2 regions of the Arthrobacter phoenicis genome follow, and region 1 is predicted to be linked to the other one. Evidence: predicted binding sites of a transcription regulator. Region 1 holds the regulator's gene; the other holds the start of a gene.
The links. Region 1 encodes LexA, which represses DNA repair genes until DNA is damaged. Its sites were predicted from a motif close to TCGAACANNTGTTCGA; they were not measured.

Region 1 (3,410 bases):
CCGAGGGCGTTGCGGCCCGGACCGCCGAAGGCCTGGAGAATCTGCTGCAGCACCTCATTGGAACCGTTGGCGGCCCAGATGTTCGTGGCGTCCAGCCCGTGGCCAAGGTATTCGGCCAGCGCCCCGCGGAGTTCGGTGAACTCCCGGTCCGGATAGCGGTTGAGCCCGGCAGCCGCCTCGGTGACGGCCTCCGCGATCGCTGCCCGCACGTCGGCGGGGACACCATGGGTGTTCTCGTTGACGTTCAGGAGAATCGGAACGTCCAGCTGGGGAGCACCGTAGGGGCGCAGGCCCCGCAGATTGGTCCGGAGGGGAAGTCGGTTGAGTCGCTCAAGCTGGTCAGTCACGTCCCCAGTTTAAGTGAGAGGACTGTCTGGCCCGAAACCGTGACCAACGATGGCCCATCCCGCGGCCGGCGAATGGCCATCGCGAGGTCGGCGGACGCTCCGTCCCGGGGGATTCAGCTCAGGGGGTCGGAACGAAGAGCTGCTGGCCGGGCAGGACCGGTGCGGCGTCGAGGTTGTTCAGCTGCACGATCTCGGCGACCACGTCCCGCGGATCCCGTTTCGGGTCGACGGTGCCGGCGATGGTCCACAGGGACTCCCCAGGCTGCACGGTCACGGTGACCGTCGGGGTGGTCGCCAGCGATGCCGGGGAGTCGGCGGCCTTCGCCGGGGCGGTCAGGAAGCCGGCCAGGGACAGCAGCAGGGCCGCGAGCAGGATCAGGGGCAGTCCGAAGAAGACGAAGCGTCCCCGCCGGGTCAGCCGCAAGGGAGCCTGGGCCGAAGAGTGGGCCCGGCGTACAGCTGACGCGCTCCCGGCGGTCGCGTAAGCGTCGGCCGGGGCAGCGAACGGAGCCACCGCCCCGGAGAAGGCCGTGGCAGTATCCGGCACGAGATACAGTGCCGGCCTTCCGGCGTCGGAAAACTGCGAACCGGCGAAAGCGCTTCTTGCTGACATGAACTGAGCCCTCCTGGACTTGTCGTTGCCGCCCGGCGTACTCCTCGTACCTGCCGCCAACCGGCTGAACCATCATTCGCTTCGAACACAAAGCCGAAACCGGCCGTGGTTCTCCACTCGCAATCTTCGAACACATCTTCGAATCTTGCTGTTCTCTTTTTAGCACCTATGAACGAACTCTGTCGAGACTCGCTAGAACAAATGTTTGAAAAACACCGACGGCTGACCTATTTTTGAAGCACGGAACCGGTCCCTCGAGGGACCCGCACTCCGCACCTGCAGTCTGAAACCTGTCGAACACCCGCCAGCGGTGATCAAGAGCAGTCAAACGGCAGGCACTGACATTTTTAGGATTCGCAGCAATCGGGCCGCTTCACTCGGTCCGCTGGCCACGGATCCGCACCACGAACGGAAGGCACGGCGACCATGGCAGCACAAGCCACCGGCGGGAGGGCAACCCGGCGCGGCGCCCAGCCTGCCCGGGCGCCCAAGAGCCTCACCGTCCGTCAGAAGAAGATCCTCGAAACCATCCAGCGGTCCGTGACGGACAACGGCTATCCGCCGTCAATGCGCGAGATCGGGGACACGGTGGGGCTGGCCAGCCTCTCCAGTGTGACCCACCAGCTCTCCCAGCTGGAGAAGCTGGGCTACCTGCGCCGGGACCCCAAGCGTCCCCGCGCCATGGAAGTCCTGATGCCGCTGACCCTGGACGAGGGGTCCACCCCGATTTCCGGCGTCGAACAGCCCCGCGGGCTGAAGGCCGTCGGCGGACTCGCGGTGTCGGAACTGGCCAGCGCCACGGACACGGCGATGGTCCCGTTTGTGGGCCGGATCGCCGCCGGTGGCCCGATCCTGGCCGACCAGGTGGTGGAGGACGTCCTCCCCCTGCCGCGCCAGCTCGTGGGCCACGGTGAGCTGTTCATGCTCAAGGTCGCGGGCGATTCCATGATCGACGCCGCGATCTGCGACGGGGACTGGGTGGTGGTTCGCCGGCAGAACGACGCCGTCAATGGCGACATCGTGGCCGCCCTCCTCGATGACGAAGCCACAGTCAAGACGTTCCGGCAGCGCGACGGCCACACCTGGCTGCTGCCGCAGAACACCCAGTACGAACCGATCCTGGGCGACCACGCCGTCATCATGGGCAAGGTCGTCTCGGTCCTCCGCTCCCTGTAGCGCGGGCAACGCCGCCGGCCAGGGACCGGCTGAACGCGCTGAACGCCCGGACCTGAGGCCCCACGCCCCGGCCGAACGCCGAGGCGTGAGCGCCGCCAACCCCCGCCAAAACGTCCCTGCCCCGGGGGCCTACGACCCCTGCGCGGCCTCTTTCGCGAGCCGCTCCAGCGACGCCACGGCCACCGCCGGGTCCGTGGTGGCCCAGAACGGCGGCAGCGCGGCCCGGAGGAAGCCGCCGTAACGCTCGGTGGACAGCCGTGAGTCCAGCACCGCCACCACGCCGCGGTCCGACGTCGAACGGATCAGCCGGCCCGCGCCCTGCGCCAGCCGGATCGCCGCGTGCGTGGCCGAGACGCTCATGAAGCCATTGCCCCCGGCCTGCGCCACGGCCCGGGAGCGGGCCGTCATCAGCGGATCGTCCGGCCGCGGGAACGGGATCCGGTCGATCACCACCAGCCGGCAGGAGTTGCCGGGCACGTCAACGCCCTGCCACAGGGACATGGTGCCGAAGAGGCAGGTGTCCGGTTCGTCCGCGAACTGCTTGACCAGCGCGGTCATGGTGGATTCGCCCTGGCAGAGGATGCTCAGGCCCAGCCGCGGCCGGAGCGCGTCGGCGGCCTCCTCCGCGGCGCGCCGGGAGGAGAAGAGGCAGAGCGCGCCGCCGCCGGAGGCGCGGATCAGCTTCTCGAGCTCGTCCAGGGCCTCGGGCGCGGTCCCCCGGCCCGGTTTGGGCAGGTGCTTGGCGACGTAGAGGATGCCCTGTTTGGGGTATTCGAACGGCGACCCGACGTCGACGCCGGTCCAGCTCGGGGCGCCGGGGCCCACCAGGCCCAGGCCCCCCGCGGCCGGTTCGAAGGCCGAGCCGATGGCGAGGGTGGCCGAGGTCAGCACCACGGTGTGGTCCGCGAACAGGCCCTCCCGCAGCCGCCCGGCCACGCTGAGCGGGGCGATGTTGATCAGCACGGGCGCCGAATCATCCGGCTGCGAGTAGCCCTGCTGCGGGTCGAAGGTGCTCTGCCGCGAGAACCACACCACCTCGCGGTTCTCGCGGGCCGCGAGCAGGCGTTCGCAGAGCTCCAGGATCACCATCAGCCGGGAGCGCGCCAGCTGCCGGCCGCCGTCGGCCGTGGTGGAGCCGTCTCCCTTGGAGTCGGAGAGCGCCGCACGGCAGGCGTCCCGGAGCTGGTCCACGCAGTCGAGCTGTTCGCTGTTCAGGCCATTGGGCATCAGTCCGCCGGGCACCCCCGCAACGGCGAGCTCAAGGTTCGCGGCGG
Region 2 (3,410 bases), 360 kb from region 1:
GCCGCCGAGGTGGTCCGACGCGGCATGGGCGACCCGTCCCGGTTCGAGTAGCCGCACGGGTTCACAGCGTTCGACCCCGGCCCGGCTAGGATCGGGGCATGGCCAGGCTTACCGCACCCGACACCATCTATCACGCCTCCTGGCTGGAGGCCTTTGCGGAGTTCGACGGCGCGCACCAGGATGGCGGCGGGATAGAGCATCGGCCGGACGCGGACCTGGCGGGTTCCGCCGCGTTCGCCGCTTTTGTTGAGGCTCTGCGCCGGGACGCGCGACCGGAGACTCCGCGGAAGCCCGGCTATGTGCCCTGCACGTATCTCTGGATTGTGGAGGGCGGCGACTTCGTCGGTTCACTCGCGGTCCGCCACCACCTGAACGAGTTCCTCCTCAACGAGGTGGGGCACATCGGCTACAGCGTTCGTCCGTCGGCGCGGCGGCGCGGTCATGCCGCGGGCGCCCTGGCGGAGGCGCTGCCGATCGCCCGCGGCCTGGGAATCGAGCGGGCACTCTTGACCTGCGACGAGGAGAACGCTGGCTCCCGCGCCACGATCGAAAGGAACGGCGGCGCCTACGAGGACACCCGGAACGGCAAGCGCCGCTACTGGATCGAGACGGCCTAGCGCTACGCCTGTTCGGCGGTGACGTCGCCGACGCGTCCGTCGGCTCTGAGAGAACGGCGTCGGCCCAGCAACAGCACCAGGGCGGCGACGACGATCACCGCCGCGCCGCCTGCACCCGCTACGGCGCCGGGCGAACTCCACGGTGAGGGCCCGGCGTCGTTCCCGACTCCTGTGCCGTTCCCTACCCCGGCACCGGCCGGGCCCGCAGGAGCGGAGGCCGGTACCGGCGCCGGCGGCGCGTAGCGGGAGACCGACCCGTTGCCCACGCCGGTGCCCGGCGTCGCCGCGATGATGCTGCCGTCCGGGGCCACCGCGAGGTGCCCGGGGCGTCCCTCGGTCGGGATGGTCGAGTCGACGGTCCGCGAACCGGGCTTGATCACGGATATTCCTTCTGCGAGCACACTCGAGACGTAAAGCGTCCCGTCGGGTCCGAGGGCCGCCTCGCTGGGGCCGCCCGGGACATAGATGGTGTAGCCCACCCGGTCCGCCCCCGTCCCGATGACCGCCACCTTGTTCGTGCTGATGTTCGTGACGTAGACCGTGCCGTCCGGGGCGACGGCGATGCCGTGGGGATTCTCCGTCGTACCGGCCACTGCCCCGGTGGGAATCGTGTGGGATGCCGCGGCCTGGCCGGCGGGAACGATCGAGACCGTGCCCTCGATCTGGTTGACCACGTAGGCGGTGCCGTCCGCGCCGACAGCGACTTCCACGGGCCCCACCCCGACGCCGATGACATGGTCCACCGCCGTGCCGCCGGGGGCCAGGACAAGCACCGTCTTGTTATCCGGGTTCGGCACGTACACTTTTCCGTCGGGTCCGACGGCGATGAAGTGGTTGCCCCTCCACACCGGGATGGTCCGGGCGACGGCCGCGGCACCGGGAGGCACGACGCCGATCTCGGCCCCGCCGACGGAGCCACCCTGCTGCTGGGCCACGTAGAGCGTTCCGTCCGGCGCCAGGGCCAGTCCGGCCACGTTGGGGCCGGTCGTGATCCGGCGCGTAGGGCCCGGCTCGCCCGGCGGAATCACCAGGACCCCGCCGAAGCCGTTGTAGCCGCCGTTGTAGCCGCCGATGTACGCGGTTCCGTCCGGGCCAACGATGACGTCGACCGGCGTCCCGCCCGTCGATACCACCTCCGCCGGCGCCAAGGCAGCCGGCGCCGCGGCATCCTGCGCCGCAACGGCCTGCCCTGCCCCGCCGCACAGGGCAGCTCCCACAGCCACAACCGCCAGCCAACGTCCTCGTGCCACCACTACCCCCAAACAGTGGGCCGCCCGGCGCGGCCAACCCCCGAAGCCTACTACCGAAGGGTTTCCCCCGGGCCAATGTCCGCCCCCGGGCTTACACTTAGATTCGAACATATATTCGAACTAAGGTGTGTTGTGGGCGCAATTATCGGACCCCGCGTGATAGACGCGGGCACTTCCCTCCTCTCGGTGCTGATCTCGCCGGTCCCGGTGGCGGCCGGCTATCCCTCGCCCGCGCAGGACTACTTCGACGGCCGCATCGACCTGAACGAGCACCTGATCAAGGACATCACCAGCACCTACGTGGTCCGGGTCTCCGGGGACTCCATGGAGGGCGCCGGGATCAGTGACGGGGACGAACTGATCGTCAACCGGGCGCTGACACCCGTGGACGGATCCGTCGTCGTCGCGGTCCTGGACGGCGAGCTGACCATCAAGCGGCTGAGGATCACCCGCAACGGCGTGGTGCTGCAGGCCGAGAACCCGGCCTACCCGGACATCAGGGTTCCGTCCCTGTCCGAACTCGTGGTCTGGGGCGTCGCCACGCGCTGCCTCCACGTGGTCTAGGCGGCCGTCATGGCCAGGCCCGCTCCGATGCGGCAGCTGCCCCAGATCGCCCACGTGGACGTCAACTGCTTCTACGCGTCCGCCGAGCGGGCATTCAACCCCGCCCTGGAGGGCCGTCCCGTCGTCGTGCTGTCCAACAACGATGGCTGCGCCGTCACACGGTCACCCGAGGCGAAGCAGCTGGGGATTGCCCTCGGCGAGCCGTGGTTCAAGCTCGCCCCACGGGCCAGGGAGTGGGGACTGGTGGCGCTGTCCAGCAATTACGAACTCTACGGCGACATCAGCGCCCGCGTGATGGAGCTGCTGGGCCGCTTCTCCGCCTGGCTGGAGGTGTACAGCATCGACGAGGCGTTCCTGGGGGTCAAGGGCACGCCCGCGGACCTGCTGGAGCTGGGCGGACAGATGAAGGCGGCGGTGCGGCGCAACGTCGGCGTGCCCGTCTGCGTCGGCATCGCCCCCACCAAGACGCTGGCGAAGCTGGCCAACAAGTGGGCCAAGAACAATCCTGCCTTCGACGGCGTCTGCCACTGGGAGTCCGTGCCCGCCGCCGCCCGCGAGCGCCTGATGCGAAGCCTGTCGGTGATCGAAATCTGGGGCGTCGCCACCCGGCTGACCAAGCGGCTCAACGCCCTGGGCATCCACTCGATCCTGGATCTGGCCCGCGCGGACCCGGTGATGATCCGCGACCGGTTCTCCGTGGTCATGATGCGCACCGTCCTGGAACTGCAGGGCATCCCGTGCATCCCGATGGAAGAGGAACGCATCGGACGCGATCAGCTGATCTTCTCCCGCTCCTTCTCCACCCCGCTGACCTCGGCCGCCGGGTTCCGGCAGGTCCTGAGCGTCTACGGGCAGCAGGCCTCCGCCCGCCTCGCCCGGCACGGACTGCAGGCGAAGCTCCTCACCGCGTTCGCTGGCACCTCGCACTTCAACGCCCGGGACGTCTCGTTCCCCACGGTCAGCGTGGTCCTGCCGATGC

Region 2: the regulator LexA is predicted to act here: its motif matches at 1,971-1,986, upstream of ABC337_RS00040 (LexA family protein).

What each region holds. Positions count from the first base shown of each region.
Region 1 is NZ_JBDFMK010000001.1:370,872-374,281, forward strand. It holds gene ABC337_RS01690 (histidinol-phosphate transaminase) at 1-347, opposite strand, end outside; gene ABC337_RS01695 (LysM peptidoglycan-binding domain-containing protein) at 466-771, opposite strand; gene lexA (transcriptional repressor LexA) at 1,387-2,136, shown strand; gene ABC337_RS01705 (ATP-dependent DNA helicase) at 2,266-3,410, opposite strand, start outside.
Region 2 is NZ_JBDFMK010000001.1:7,030-10,439, forward strand. It holds gene ABC337_RS00025 (L-threonylcarbamoyladenylate synthase) at 1-51, shown strand, start outside; gene ABC337_RS00030 (GNAT family N-acetyltransferase) at 99-617, shown strand; gene ABC337_RS00035 (Vgb family protein) at 620-1,840, opposite strand; gene ABC337_RS00040 (LexA family protein) at 2,000-2,431, shown strand; gene ABC337_RS00045 (Y-family DNA polymerase) at 2,441-3,410, shown strand, end outside.